Regions from separate parts of the Shewanella vaxholmensis genome, predicted to be linked through region 2. Evidence: predicted binding sites of a transcription regulator. Region 2 holds the regulator's gene; the other holds the start of a gene.
What was found. The regulator ArgR, encoded in region 2, controls arginine synthesis, uptake and breakdown. The targets are predictions, from matches to a motif close to ANTGAATANNTATTCANT.
Positions count from the first base shown of each region.

Region 1: the regulator ArgR is predicted to act here: its motif matches at 1,557-1,574, upstream of argA (amino-acid N-acetyltransferase).

Region 1 covers NZ_JAUOEV010000019.1:39,262-42,682, reverse strand. Annotated here, with positions in the region: gene radC (RadC family protein) at 114-791, shown strand; gene rpmB (50S ribosomal protein L28) at 913-1,149, shown strand; gene rpmG (50S ribosomal protein L33) at 1,156-1,329, shown strand; gene argA (amino-acid N-acetyltransferase) at 1,654-2,973, shown strand; gene Q4Q46_RS15755 (PH domain-containing protein) at 3,093-3,421, shown strand, end outside.
Region 2 covers NZ_JAUOEV010000010.1:95,893-99,313, reverse strand. Annotated here, with positions in the region: gene Q4Q46_RS10810 (Dyp-type peroxidase) at 1-95, shown strand, start outside; gene Q4Q46_RS10805 (LysR family transcriptional regulator) at 168-1,070, opposite strand; gene Q4Q46_RS10800 (NAD(P)-dependent oxidoreductase) at 1,177-1,809, shown strand; gene argR (transcriptional regulator ArgR) at 1,950-2,420, opposite strand; gene mdh (malate dehydrogenase) at 2,715-3,421, shown strand, end outside.

The DNA.
Region 1 (3,421 bases), on a different contig from region 2:
AAATAATGCCGCCAACGATACCACAAAGCGGTGAATTTTAGTGACTCTCCCAGTTCAAAAAATCTCGTCCATACTCAGTAAAGTGAAAATATGTGAGATGACAGGGAGGTCGCATGGGAATTAAAGATTGGCCTGAGGGGGAAGGTCCCAGAGATAAACTGTTACAAAAAGGGGCGGGGCAGTTGTCGGATGCGGAGTTATTGGCGGTATTACTGCGGAACGGTTTAGCGGGATTAAATGCGGTTGACCTTGCAAGGTCGCTTATTAGCGAGTTTGGCGGCCTCAGAAACCTGCTTTGTGCGCCTCGAAATCAGGTATGTCGACTTCCGGGCGTAGGACCTGTAAAATACGCCCAGCTTCAAGCTGCTGCCGAATTAGCGCGGCGTGTAGCGCAGGAAAATCTGCAAAGAGGTCAAGTTTTAACAAATCCCGATTTAACTCGGGACTATTTAATGAGACAATTGGCCGATCGCTCCTATGAAGTGTTCGCAGTTTTACTGCTGGATAGCCAGCATAGAGTGATTCAATTTGTCGAATTATTCCGCGGCACAATAGACTCAGCCTCAGTGTACCCACGTGAAGTGGTGAGCTTAGTGCTGGAGAAAAAGGCCGCAGCAGTTATAGTTTGTCATAATCATCCGTCTGGTATTGCCGAGCCCAGTCAGGCTGACCGACGAATAACTGAGCGATTAAAAAATGCGTTAGCAACCATAGACGTATCCTTATTGGACCATATGGTTGTAGGTGATCGAGAGATAGTTTCTTTTGCAGAACGAGGCTGGATTAATTAATCTAACACTTGATCTTCACTCTGTGATCGTGTATAAAATGCGCCCTCTTTGTGCCTCGGGCGACGGCCATACGAGGCACATTAATGCTCGAGCGTTAAAATTGTTTTTGGAGAAGATTGACATGTCAAGAGTATGCCAAGTTACTGGCAAGAAGCCGATGGTTGGTAACAACCGTTCGCACGCAAAAAACGCGACCCGTCGTCGTTTTTTACCTAACCTACAAAACCACCGTTTTTGGTTAGAAGAAGAAAAGCGTTTCGTACAGTTACGTGTATCTACTAAAGGTATTCGTCTGATCGACAAAAAAGGTATCGAAGTTGTTGTTGCTGAACTTCGTGCTCGTGGCGAGAAGGTATAATAGATCATGGCTAAAGCTAAAGGTAATCGTGAGAAGATCAAATTAGTTTCTACAGCTAAAACTGGTCACTTCTACACAACTGAAAAAAACAAGCGTAACATGCCTGAAAAAATGGAAATCAAAAAATTTGATCCAGTTATTCGTCAGCACGTTATCTACAAAGAAGCAAAAATCAAGTAATCCTTGGTTAGTGTTTCGAGAAAAGCCCCTTATTTAAGGGGCTTTTTTTTTGCGCTTTTTTTAGTAGTTAGTCATCAAGTTGAGATAATTGCCTCGCAAACTTAAGCCGCTGAATCATCCCCTGTGAAGTTAAAAAAGTGTGAACACTTGCTGAAAATATAAAATAGTGCGGTTCTAAGCACTTTAAATCATTAAAACTGCACTTTAGTGAGAATAAATTCTTTATGTGTGAATTAAAATGCAATACCATACGCGAAAGTTAGCGATTCATTCCTGGCATGTCATCGTGACGCTGCCAGCTCAAAAATGAGGTGTAAATAACGCGTGCGTACCACTGAATTGGTTGATGGATTTCGTCACTCTGCCCCCTATGTTAATGCTCACAGAGGTAAAACTTTTGTGGTCATGCTGGGTGGTGAAGCTTTGGCTCAAAATCACTTCCGCGCCATCTTAAATGATGTTGCCCTGCTGCACAGTTTAGGGATTAAAGTGGTGTTAGTGTATGGCGCTAGACCGCAGATTGATGCTGCATTAGCCGTCAACGGTATTGAACCTGCCTACCACGAAGGTGTGCGTATCACGGATGAAGACTCGCTCAAAGTGATCAAGCAAGTTGCGGGTGCACTGCAATTTGATATCACAGCGCGTTTATCCATGAGCTTAAGCAATACGCCGATGCAAGGCGCGCAAATTAACTTAGTGAGCGGCAACTTTGTGATTGCTCAACCTCTTGGTGTCGACAATGGTGTGGATTTTTGCCTGAGTGGCAAAGTGCGTCGTATTGATGTGCAAGGCTTAAAACGTCAGTTAGATAATCACTGCATCGTGTTGATGGGGCCGATTGCGGCTTCTGTGACGGGTGAAAGTTTTAATCTGACCGCCGAGGAAATCGCGACCCAGGTGGCGATCAAACTCAAAGCAGATAAGATGATCGGTTTTAGCTCACAGAACGGTATTCTCGATCGCAATGGCGATGTCATTGCCGAGTTGATGCCGAACGATGCGCAAAACATCATGAACAAGCTGGCCGAGCAAGGTTCTGCCTGCATTGGCACTATGGCTTTCTTGAAAGCGAGTATTGATGCTTGCCGCAATGGTGTGCCGCGTTGTCACTTAGTTAGCTACCTCGAAGATGGCGCTTTACTGCAGGAACTGTTTTCTCGCGAAGGGATAGGCACGCAAATCGTGACTGAGAGTGCCGAGCGTTTACGCTGTGCGTCGATCGCCGATATTGGCGGTGTACTGAACCTTATTCGTCCATTGGAGGAGCAAGGCATTCTGGTGCGTCGTAGTCGTGAGCAGCTTGAGATTGAAATTGAACAGTTCATGTTGATTGAACGTGATGGTTTAGTGATTGGTTGCGCTGCGCTTTATCCTTTTGAAGAGGACAATGCGGGCGAGTTTGCCTGTTTGGTGGTGCATCCAGATTATCGCGATGCCGACAGAGGGAGCTTACTGCTGAAGAACATTATCAATCAGGCCAGAAACCGCGGTTATTCACGCTTGTTTGCGCTGACAACACGGAGCATTCACTGGTTCCTCGAGCATGGTTTTGTGATTGAAGATGTTGAAGCACTGCCACAGAAGAAAAAGCAGTTGTATAACTATCAACGCCGCTCCAAAATTCTCGCGCTCGATCTCTAAGCCGTTCTAAATCAATCCAATCAATGCCAGCCTAGTACTCATATTAGCGCTGGCATTTTTATTGACATAATATGTCTTTGTTGGCAGATTAAGACTTCACTGCACGGGAGATACTGCCAATGAGTCCTCAATTTTTTGAACTCGCCCCTTTAACCCAAACCTCTATCTTTAGTTTTATCGTCTTATTGCTCGGTTTAGCGGGTATCTTGCTGATGTTATGGCTAAAAAATATGCCAAAGATAGCGAAGTCAGCGAGTTTAGGCATATTGCTGGTGATGATGGGCGGATTTTCTTGGGTATTTTATCAGTCTAATAGTGCCGAGTTAGTGTTAACCGATACTGAGCTTACCTTGGATGTGCCCTTCTATAAAGTGCAGTTATCCCGCGCGGATTTATTGCCCGCCGAGGCACGCATGGTCGATTTGCAACAAGAGGCAGAATTGACTCC
Region 2 (3,421 bases):
GTAACCATGATCACTTGATGCATTTTACCAAGGCGATGACAGGCTCATCCTTCTTTGCCCCCGCATTGGATTTTATGTTGCAATTCGACGAATAAGCGTTCGATATCTGCCCAGATTCAGCATCAATTAACACGCACTTACGCTAACGCCTAAGTGCGTTTTTTATGCTAATGCGCAGGGAGCCATTTTTTGATATCGAGTTGCCATTGCTGGGCAGTGAAATCGATAAAGGCGCGCACCAGATTTTGCTGATAACTGCGGGACAAGTACACAGCCCACAGGGTTTGGCCTGGCGTCGTAAAGTTGGGTAACACTTCTTTGAGCTGGCCACTGGCAAGGTATTGATTGGCTAAGTCACAGGGCAAACGCACTATGCCATGTCCCCGCAGCGCCGCACTCACCAATACGCCCATATCGTTGGCTTTAAGATTACCTGTGACTTTTACATGCTCGGCTTGCAGCTCTTTCAGGAAAGGCCAATTTTGTTGCGCCGAGTGTATCAGGCAGTTGTGAGCCAGTAGATCGATGGGCTCGACAAGTGGTGTGTTGCTATCAAGGTAGCTCGGCGCAGCACAGATCACGGCATCTATGGTCATTAAACGGCGGGCAATCAAATTATCATCGGGCTGCTCGGTATAGCGCAATGCCACATCGACTCGCTCATCCACCAATTGGGCAAAACTGTCTGACATCACCAGCTGAATGCTGACCTTAGGGTGAATTTTAATAAAGCGGTCGACGACATCAAACAGGCTGTGCTGTCCAAGGCCAATCGGTGTGGCGATGCGAATACTGCCCACCAGTTCACTGTTATGGCTGTGGGCGCGGCTTTCCATGGCGGCGACTTCACTTAAGATCCGCTGGCAAAATTGCAGCGCTTCTTCGCCTTGCAAAGTCAGGCTGACGCTGCGGGTGGTACGGTGTAGTAAGCGTAAACTCAACCACTGCTCCACTTCTTGAATATGGCGGGATACCTGCAGGCGGCTGAGGTCTAAATGCTCGGCAGCTTTGGTAAAGCTGCCACAGTTTGCCACTTCGACGAAACTGCGTATTGCGGCAATTTTATCCATATTAGTACCTCAAACTGAAACAATAATGCTCATTTATTGATGTTTATCACGTGAATCACTGCAAGTAAACTGGCTTCAATGTAAATCATCAGAGAGAGTTAACGAAATGAAAATCGCAATTTTAGGTGCAACAGGTTGGATTGGTGGTGCAATTTTAAAAGAAGCATTGAGCCGTGGGCACCAAGTAACAGCGTTAGTGCGTGATCCGAGTAAGTTATCCGCTACTGACGTGGTTGTGCATGCTGTGGATTTAGAGCAGCCATTAGTTGCGCAAACCTTTGCTGGCGTAGATGTTGTCATTGCCGCTGTTGGTGGCCGCGCACAACAAAATCATGGCCTAGTGGCGAGTACGGTTCAGTATTTACTGGATGTGCTGCCTAACGCTAAGGTGCCACGTTTATTGTGGGTTGGTGGTGCAGGGAGTTTAGAAGTGGCACCGGGTGTGACTCTGGTTTCTAGCCCAGATTTCCCCGCAGCATATAAAGATGAAGCGTTAGCTCAGGGTGAAGCTTTGCAGGTATTCCGTGCGGCGCAAACTGCAATTAATTGGACCTTTGTGAGCCCAGCCGCTGAGATTTATCCTGGTGAGAGTGAAGGCCCATATCGCCTTGGTGGCGACAGCTTCTTTACCGATGCCAATGGTCGCAGCCGCATTTCTGTTACAGATTACGCTAAAGCCATGTTAGATGAAGCCGAACAGGGCACTCACGTAAATCAGCGCATCAGTGTGGCTTACTGACCTTAGCGTATAAACATCGGTGCGCGCGAGATTGGCTTAAATGTGTAACGTAATCGGGACAATGGCCAAATAATCAGCGCAAGATTGGACAGAAATGCGTACAGATGAAATAGAACAGGTCAGCAAGCTGACCTGTTTTTTTATTCTGCGTAATTGAATAAAGATTTGATGGTTTCTAAGGTATCGGCGATATCTTGGATGCTCGATGGACAAATAAAGATAGTGTCATCACCAGCAATTGTGCCCAAAATGCCTTCTGGTTTACCGATAGAATCCAATAAACGGGCAATCAGCTGCGCAGCTCCTGGGCTAGTTCGCACGACAATCATTGCTTGGTTATGATCGACGTCGAGTACCAAATTCTTCAGTGGGCTACCCGCGGTGGGTACGCCTAATTCGGCTGGTAAGCAATACACCATCTCTTGCTTAGCGTTGCGAGTCCGCACTGCGCCGAACTTGCTGAGCATGCGTGATACTTTTGATTGGTTAATATTACCAAAGCCTTCAGCTTGCAAGGCGGTGACGATTTCACTTTGAGAGCCAAAGCGCTCTTCTTTTAAAATCGACTTAAAAATTCTAACAAGGTCATCCTGATTCTTGGTCGTTTGCATAATATTATTATTCGTTATTCAAAAAAACAGGCCCATTTTGAATATTTTTAGAAAAATTGTCAACAAATAACCAGATTGGTTGAATAAAAATTCACTAACTCCCTGTGGTTAAGCGTTTGCTGGGGGCTTAAAAATACCAATTTGAGTAATTGTTCTACATTGCTTCTAACTTATTCCGGAATTCTTTTGTCCCACGACTAAGGGATAATTGAAATTGTTGTGACATTCCAGTAATGTGACGCCAACGTAAATTAGATCCATGTCACACATATCCGAGAAATAACGGAGATAACTATGAAAGTTGCTGTACTTGGTGCTGCTGGTGGTATCGGCCAGGCTCTTGCCCTACTGTTAAAAACTCAACTGCCTGCGGGTTCACATTTGTCTCTATATGATATCGCACCGGTGACTCCGGGTGTTGCGGTTGACTTGAGCCACATCCCTACTGCTGTTGAAATCAAAGGTTTTGCTGGTGAAGATCCAACGCCTGCCCTAGTGGGTGCTGACGTTGTTCTAATTTCTGCTGGTGTTGCGCGTAAGCCTGGTATGGATCGTTCAGATCTGTTCAATATCAATGCCGGTATCGTTCGCAACCTGATCGAAAAAGTAGCTGCAACTTGCCCTACGGCTTTGGTTGGCATTATCACTAACCCAGTCAACACTACTGTCGCTATCGCTGCAGAAGTGATGAAGAAAGCGGGTGTTTACGATAAGAACCGTCTGTTCGGTATCACGACTCTAGACGTGATCCGTTCTGAAACCTTCATCGCCGAATTAAAAGGCCTGAACGTTGCTGACGTTAAAGTCAATGTGATCGGCGGCCACAGCGGCGTGACCATTCTGCCATTACTGTCTCAAGTTGAAGGCGTGACTTTCACTGACGAAGAAGTGGCAAGTCTGACTACTCGCATCCAAAACGCGGGTACAGAAGTGGTTGAAGCTAAAGCCGGTGGCGGTAGCGCGACTCTGTCTATGGGTCAAGCGGCTTGCCGTTTCGGTCT